3 regions of the Salimicrobium jeotgali genome follow, and region 3 is predicted to be linked to each of the others. Evidence: a T-box and tRNA genes for the amino acid it is inferred to sense, from the RefSeq annotation. Region 3 holds a T-box; the other regions hold tRNA genes.

What was found. The T-box of region 3 lies ahead of thrS (threonine--tRNA ligase). A T-box ahead of a tRNA ligase gene usually reads a tRNA of that ligase, here a tRNA-Thr.
Region 1: it encodes a tRNA-Thr, which carries the amino acid that the T-box ahead of thrS (threonine--tRNA ligase) is inferred to sense. The anticodon was not compared.
Region 2: it encodes a tRNA-Thr, which carries the amino acid that the T-box ahead of thrS (threonine--tRNA ligase) is inferred to sense. The anticodon was not compared.

What each region holds. Positions count from the first base shown of each region.
Region 1 is NZ_CP011361.2:2,483,980-2,486,215, forward strand. It holds gene AAV35_RS12480 (response regulator) at 1-205, shown strand, start outside; tRNA gene AAV35_RS12485 (tRNA-Ala) at 281-353, opposite strand; tRNA gene AAV35_RS12490 (tRNA-Gly) at 356-430, opposite strand; tRNA gene AAV35_RS12495 (tRNA-Lys) at 441-513, opposite strand; tRNA gene AAV35_RS12500 (tRNA-Gln) at 554-625, opposite strand; tRNA gene AAV35_RS12505 (tRNA-Tyr) at 671-753, opposite strand; tRNA gene AAV35_RS12510 (tRNA-Thr) at 771-846, opposite strand; tRNA gene AAV35_RS12515 (tRNA-Val) at 853-928, opposite strand; tRNA gene AAV35_RS12520 (tRNA-Glu) at 939-1,013, opposite strand; tRNA gene AAV35_RS12525 (tRNA-Thr) at 1,030-1,101, opposite strand; tRNA gene AAV35_RS12530 (tRNA-Asn) at 1,106-1,180, opposite strand; tRNA gene AAV35_RS12535 (tRNA-Met) at 1,185-1,261, opposite strand; rRNA gene rrf (5S ribosomal RNA) at 1,278-1,392, opposite strand; rRNA gene AAV35_RS12545 (23S ribosomal RNA) at 1,444-2,236, opposite strand, start outside.
Region 2 is NZ_CP011361.2:1,993,871-1,996,106, reverse strand. It holds rRNA gene AAV35_RS10015 (23S ribosomal RNA) at 1-200, shown strand, start outside; rRNA gene rrf (5S ribosomal RNA) at 313-427, shown strand; tRNA gene AAV35_RS10005 (tRNA-Asn) at 439-513, shown strand; tRNA gene AAV35_RS10000 (tRNA-Ser) at 519-610, shown strand; tRNA gene AAV35_RS09995 (tRNA-Glu) at 612-686, shown strand; tRNA gene AAV35_RS09990 (tRNA-Val) at 697-772, shown strand; tRNA gene AAV35_RS09985 (tRNA-Met) at 793-869, shown strand; tRNA gene AAV35_RS09980 (tRNA-Asp) at 876-952, shown strand; tRNA gene AAV35_RS09975 (tRNA-Phe) at 968-1,043, shown strand; tRNA gene AAV35_RS09970 (tRNA-Thr) at 1,049-1,124, shown strand; tRNA gene AAV35_RS09965 (tRNA-Tyr) at 1,143-1,228, shown strand; tRNA gene AAV35_RS09960 (tRNA-Trp) at 1,234-1,304, shown strand; tRNA gene AAV35_RS09955 (tRNA-His) at 1,320-1,395, shown strand; tRNA gene AAV35_RS09950 (tRNA-Gln) at 1,407-1,481, shown strand; tRNA gene AAV35_RS09945 (tRNA-Gly) at 1,483-1,554, shown strand; tRNA gene AAV35_RS09940 (tRNA-Cys) at 1,567-1,640, shown strand; tRNA gene AAV35_RS09935 (tRNA-Leu) at 1,662-1,744, shown strand; gene AAV35_RS09930 (hemerythrin domain-containing protein) at 1,893-2,236, shown strand, end outside.
Region 3 is NZ_CP011361.2:963,700-965,935, forward strand. It holds gene dnaI (primosomal protein DnaI) at 1-930, shown strand, start outside; T-box leader at 982-1,201, shown strand; gene thrS (threonine--tRNA ligase) at 1,268-2,236, shown strand, end outside.

The sequences.
Region 1 (2,236 bases), 1.2 Mb from region 3:
TTCTATCGGTATCGATACACTGCCTTTTCTCAAAACGAAATACGATTTCCGGAATGTAGCGGTTATGATTATGACCGGAGAAGAGGAAACGGAAAGAGTGGAAGAAGCACTGAGAGAGGAAGCCGAAGATTATCTGTTGAAACCTTTCCGACTGGAAGATCTCGGCGAATGGCTCGACGGAGTAGCCGATAGAATGTTCATATAGCTCATACAAAAAAGGAGTTTCTCCGCGAGAAACTCCTTTTATTTATCTATTCTTTTATAAAAAGTGAAAATGTAATGGAGCCTAGCGGGATCGAACCGCTGACCTCCTGCGTGCAAAGCAGGCGCTCTCCCAGCTGAGCTAAGGCCCCGATGGAGCGGGAGACGGGATTCGAACCCGCGACCCCCACCTTGGCAAGGTGGTGTTCTACCGCTGAACTACTCCCGCAATGAAGCAGTGAGCCATGGAGGGCTCGAACCTCCGACCCTCTGATTAAAAGTCAGATGCTCTACCAGCTGAGCTAATGGCTCGTAACAATAGAAAATTCGTTAATGAAAAAATAAAAAAAGGCTGGGCTAGCTGGATTCGAACCAGCGCATGACGGTACCAAAAACCGTTGCCTTACCGCTTGGCCATAGCCCAACAATTCTGTAATCATAAAGCTTCACAAATGGAAACATAAAAAAGTGGAGGGAGCAGGACTCGAACCTGCGAACCCGATGGGAGCGGATTTACAGTCCGCCGCGTTTGGCCAACTTCGCTATCCCTCCGTAATAAAGGACTCTGCTGGTGCCGGCCAGAGGACTTGAACCCCCAACCTACTGATTACAAATCAGTTGCTCTACCAATTGAGCTAGGCCGGCCGACTATGGTGGAGGATGCAGGGCTCGAACCTGCGACCCCTTGCTTGTAAGGCAAGTGCTCTCCCAGCTGAGCTAATCCTCCAGTGAAATAGTGGTGACCCGTACGGGATTCGAACCCGTGTTACCGCCGTGAAAGGGCGGTGTCTTAACCACTTGACCAACGGGCCTGGTTTCGTTTGCGAGAGCTTCCAGCCGGATTTGAACCGGCGACCCCTTCCTTACCATGGAAGTGCTCTACCACTGAGCTATGGAAGCAATTTGGCTCCACCGGTAGGATTCGAACCTACGACAAATCGGTTAACAGCCGATTGCTCTACCACTGAGCTACGGTGGAATATTGGTTGCGGGGGCAGGATTTGAACCTGCGACCTCCGGGTTATGAGCCCGACGAGCTGCCAGACTGCTCCACCCCGCGCTGATTAAAAAAAACGATGTGGCAGCGCCCTACTCTTGCGGGGGGTAACCCCGACTACCATCGGCGCGGAAGAACTTAACTTCTGTGTTCGGCATGGGAACAGGTGTGACCTCTTCGCTAGTGCCACCACATCTAGGAAGGAATGAACCTTCAAAACTGGATAAGAAACATACGACCAACGTATAGAGAAGATCTCGATGGATTAGTATCCGTCTGCTGCACGTGTCGCCACGCTTCCACACCGGACCTATCAACCTCTTCGTCTCAGAGGCATCTCTACAAAGGGAAATCTCATCTCAAGGGGGGCTTCATGCTTAGATGCTTTCAGCACTTATCCCGTCCACACGTAGCTACCCAGCAATGCTCCTGGCGGAACAACTGGTACACCAGCGGTGTGTCCATCCCGGTCCTCTCGTACTAAGGACAGCTCCTTTCAAATTTCCAACGCCCACGACGGATAGGGACCGAACTGTCTCACGACGTTCTGAACCCAGCTCGCGTACCGCTTTAATGGGCGAACAGCCCAACCCTTGGGACCGACTACAGCCCCAGGATGCGATGAGCCGACATCGAGGTGCCAAACCTCCCCGTCGATGTGGACTCTTGGGGGAGATAAGCCTGTTATCCCCGGGGTAGCTTTTATCCGTTGAGCGACGGCCCTTCCATGCGGTACCGCCGGATCACTAAGTCCGACTTTCGTCCCTGCTCGACTTGTAGGTCTCGCAGTCAAGCTCCCTTGTGCCTTTACACGCTGCGAATGATTTCCAACCATTCTGAGGGAACCTTTGAGCGCCTCCGTTACTTTTTGGGAGGCGACCGCCCCAGTCAAACTGCCCACCTGACACTGTCTCCGGACCGGATCACGGTCCTGGGTTAGAATGTCCGTACCGCCAGGGTGGTATCCCACGGGCGCCTCCACCGAAGCTTGCGCTCCGGTTTCGATGGCTCCCACCTATCCTGTACAAGCGATACCAA
Region 2 (2,236 bases), 1.0 Mb from region 3:
CCAGTTGTTCCGCCAGGAGCATTGCTGGGTAGCTACGTGTGGACGGGATAAGTGCTGAAAGCATCTAAGCATGAAGCCCCCCTTGAGATGAGATTTCCCTTTGTAGAGATGCCTCTGAGACGAAGAGGTTGATAGGTCCGGTGTGGAAGCGTGGCGACACGTGCAGCAGACGGATACTAATCCATCGAGATCTTCTCTATACGTTGGTCGTATGTTTCTTATCCAGTTTTGAAGGTTTTTCAAAAAACCTCTTGAAATTTTCCATTCGGAACAATATAATGGTTTTTGTCCGAAGGAAAGTTCAATTGTAGATCTGGTGGCAATAGCGAAGAGGTCACACCTGTTCCCATGCCGAACACAGAAGTTAAGTTCTTCCGCGCCGATGGTAGTCGGGGTTACCCCCCGCAAGAGTAGGGCGCTGCCAGGTCGTTTCAATATTCCACCGTAGCTCAGTGGTAGAGCAATCGGCTGTTAACCGATTTGTCGTAGGTTCGAATCCTACCGGTGGAGCCATTTCTGGAGAGATGTCCGAGTCTGGCTTAAGGAGCACGATTGGAACTCGTGTAGGCCCTTTCGGGTCTCGAGGGTTCGAATCCCTCTCTCTCCGCCATGGCCCGTTGGTCAAGTGGTTAAGACACCGCCCTTTCACGGCGGTAACACGGGTTCGAATCCCGTACGGGTCACCACTATTTCACTGGAGGATTAGCTCAGCTGGGAGAGCACTTGCCTTACAAGCAAGGGGTCGCAGGTTCGAGCCCTGCATCCTCCACCATAGAAGTTATACTTCAACATCGCGGGGTGGAGCAGTCTGGCAGCTCGTCGGGCTCATAACCCGGAGGTCGCAGGTTCAAATCCTGCCCCCGCAACCAAATTTTGGTCCGGTAGTTCAGTTGGTTAGAATGCCTGCCTGTCACGCAGGAGGTCGCGGGTTCGAGTCCCGTCCGGACCGCCATTAATACATAAAAGTGGCTCGGTAGCTCAGTCGGTAGAGCAACGGACTGAAAATCCGTGTGTCGGCGGTTCGATTCCGTCCCGAGCCACCACTTTTGCCGGCCTAGCTCAATTGGTAGAGCAACTGATTTGTAATCAGTAGGTTGGGGGTTCAAGTCCTCTGGCCGGCACCAGATACTTTAATAAAAAATGGAGGGATAGCGAAGTTGGCCAAACGCGGCGGACTGTAAATCCGCTCCCATCGGGTTCGCAGGTTCGAGTCCTGCTCCCTCCACCATTTTTAGGGGTATAGTTCAAAGGCAGAACAGCGGTCTCCAAAACCGCCGATGTGGGTTCGAGTCCTACTACCCCTGTTTTTTCAATCTATGGCGACTGTGGCGAAGTGGTTAACGCACCGGATTGTGGCTCCGGCATTCGTGGGTTCGATTCCCATCAGTCGCCCCATTTTTTATTGTTGGGCTATGGCCAAGCGGTAAGGCAACGGTTTTTGGTACCGTCATGCGCTGGTTCGAATCCAGCTAGCCCAGCCATGCGAGAGTAGTTCAGTGGTAGAACACCACCTTGCCAAGGTGGGGGTCGCGGGTTCGAATCCCGTCTCTCGCTCTTTGAGGTTATGGCGGCATAGCCAAGTGGCAAGGCAGAGGACTGCAACTCCTTTATCACCGGTTCGAATCCGGTTGCCGCCTCCAAAAAATAAACATAAAAATCGTGGCGAAGTGGTGGAACTGGCAGACACGCAGCACTCAAAATGCTGTGCCTTCTGGGCGTGTGGGTTCGAATCCCACCTTCGCTATATATAATGAAAACTACCAGAATCCTGGTAGTTTTTTTGTAATGAATACATAAAGTCAGCTCCTTCCTTCCAGAAGGCGGAAGTACGTATTACGGACAGATGATTTATTACCCGGATTTGTGGTATAAAGAGGGTAGGAGGGATAAAAATGAAACGACACGAAGCGTTAGTTCCTTTGTCGCACCACCATCACCATGGTCTTGTACTTGCTCAGAAGTTACAGAAAACAGAAGAAAAAGACAAGTTCAGAGAAATTATGAAGGATATTGAAGATTTCTGGGAAAATGATGGGGAAGCACACTTCAGGGAAGAAGAGGAAATCCTTCTCCCGCTGTACGCCTGCTATGCAAAGATAGAAGAGGATGAAGATATAGAGAAAATGCTTATCGATCATACAGTGATACGTGGACTTATCGTTAAACTGCGTAAGCTGGAGAGATTCGATTATAAAGTGTTTCAGGAATTGGGAGAGAAGCTTCATGATCACATTAG
Region 3 (2,236 bases):
ATTCAGGAATCTTTGAAGAAATGGATGCGAGATAACGAATCGTTCAAAAACCGCATGAATCAGGCAAGGCAGCAGGTGCTCGAAGCCCCTGAAGTCAAAAAACTGATTGAAGAAACAGAGGGGCTGACGAGAACGGTGGCTGAGAAGAATCTGATTAAACTTCACGAATATCAGAACCAGTCGCTGGCCTGTGAGAAGTGTCCTTCCCGCGCGGAGTGCATTAACATCTTGCCCGGCTACGTGCCCCGTGCGGAAGTTCACGGACAGGAAGTGAAAATCGCTTACGACAAATGCCCGAGACAGGTAAAAAAAGAAAGAGAAGAAAAACAGCGTTCCCTCGTCAAAAGTTTGTACATGCCTAAAGAACTGCATGAAGCGACGTTGGAAAAACTGGATTTCACCGGCAGCGAAGAGAGAAACGAAGCAGTAATGAAAACTGTAGCCTACGTGGACCAGCTCGGGGAAAAACTTCCACAAAAAGGACTGTATTTCCATGGACTGTTCGGTGTAGGAAAAACATACTTTCTCGGAGTTCTTGCGAATGAACTCAGTAACCACAACATCGAGACTATGGTGATTTACATGCCGGAATTCGTGAGGGAAATGAAAGCTTCGATTAAAGATGATTCTATTGCAAGTAAAGTGGATGCTTTCAAAAAAGTACCCGTTCTAATGCTGGATGATATCGGGGCGGAATCACAATCCGCCTGGTTCCGCGATGAAATACTCGGCTCTATTCTTCAGCACAGGATGATGGAAGGACTTCCCGTCTTCTTCACTTCCAATTACTCCCTTAAAGAACTGGAACAGGTAATGGGTCATACGAACAGAGGAGAAGTGGGTGCTTTGAAAGCGACGAGGATCATTGAAAGGATCCGTCAATTGAGCGACCCGGTGGAAGTGAGCGGTCCAAACCGGAGAAATCGGTAGGAAAGCTTGATTTAACCGTGGGAGAGGGCTATAATAACGACATAATGATAAATGAAAGCTTGGAAGAGGACATGATTGGTAAAGTACCTGTGGTTCAGAGAGAGAAGTCGCGGCTGGAAGCTTCTCCCGGAAGGATTATCAATTACCACCTCGGAGCTCCGGCTGTGAACTGTGAGTAGCGGTCGGCGTATATCTGCGTTAAGGATAATGAAGACGCCTCAATAAGGCGTGAATGATGGGTGGAACCGCGAGTCGATAACTCGCCCCTTTTGCGAAAGCAATTGTGGGCGGGTTATTTTATTTATGGGAAAATTATTATACAGAAGGAGTGGCAGTGATGGCAGAATCGATAAGTATCCAGTTTCCGGATGGCAACGAGAAAACTTTCGACCGGGGTGTAACAGGTGAGGAGATAGCTCACTCTATTTCTCCCGGATTGAAAAAACAGGCGCTTGCTGTAAAACTTGACGGCGAAATGTACGATTTGCGGCGCCCGATCGAAAAGGACGCCTCCATCGAAATCGTAACGTATAAAAATCCGGAGGGGGTGGAAGTATTAAGACACTCGACCGCCCACCTTATGGCTCAGGCAGTGAAGAGGGTGTTTGACGAGGATATTAATCTCGGGGTAGGTCCTGTGATCGAAGATGGTTTCTACTATGATATGGATCTGAATACATCCATCACTCCCGAGGATCTTCCGGTAATTGAAAAAGAAATGCAGAAAATCGTTGATGAGAATCTGGAAGTGAAGCGATTTGAACTCAGCCGGGAAGAAGCGATACAGAAGTATAAAGAACTTGGGGACGACCTTAAAGTAGAACTTATAGAAGATATTCCTGAAGGAGAGACGATCAGTTTCTATCAGCAGGGTGAGTTCGTCGATCTCTGTCGCGGTGTGCACGTTCCGCAGACAAGCAAAATTAAAATCTTTAAACTGCTCAACATCTCAGGTGCATACTGGCGGGGAGATAGTGATAATAAAATGCTTCAGCGTATTTACGGTACAGCTTTTGAGAAACAGGAGGAGCTTGACGAATATCTTCGTTTAAGAGAAGAGGCAAAAGAGAGGGACCACCGCAAACTAGGTAAGGAACTCGGCATTTTCACGGTCAGTCAGGAAGTCGGACAGGGGCTGCCACTCTGGCTTCCAAACGGCGCCACGATCCGCCGTACAATTGAGCGCTACATCGTGGACCTGGAGGAAAGACTGGGGTACAATCACGTTTATACTCCCGTTCTTGGAAGCGTGGATCTGTACAAAAAGAGTGGACACTGGGATCACTACAAAGAGGATATGTTCCCT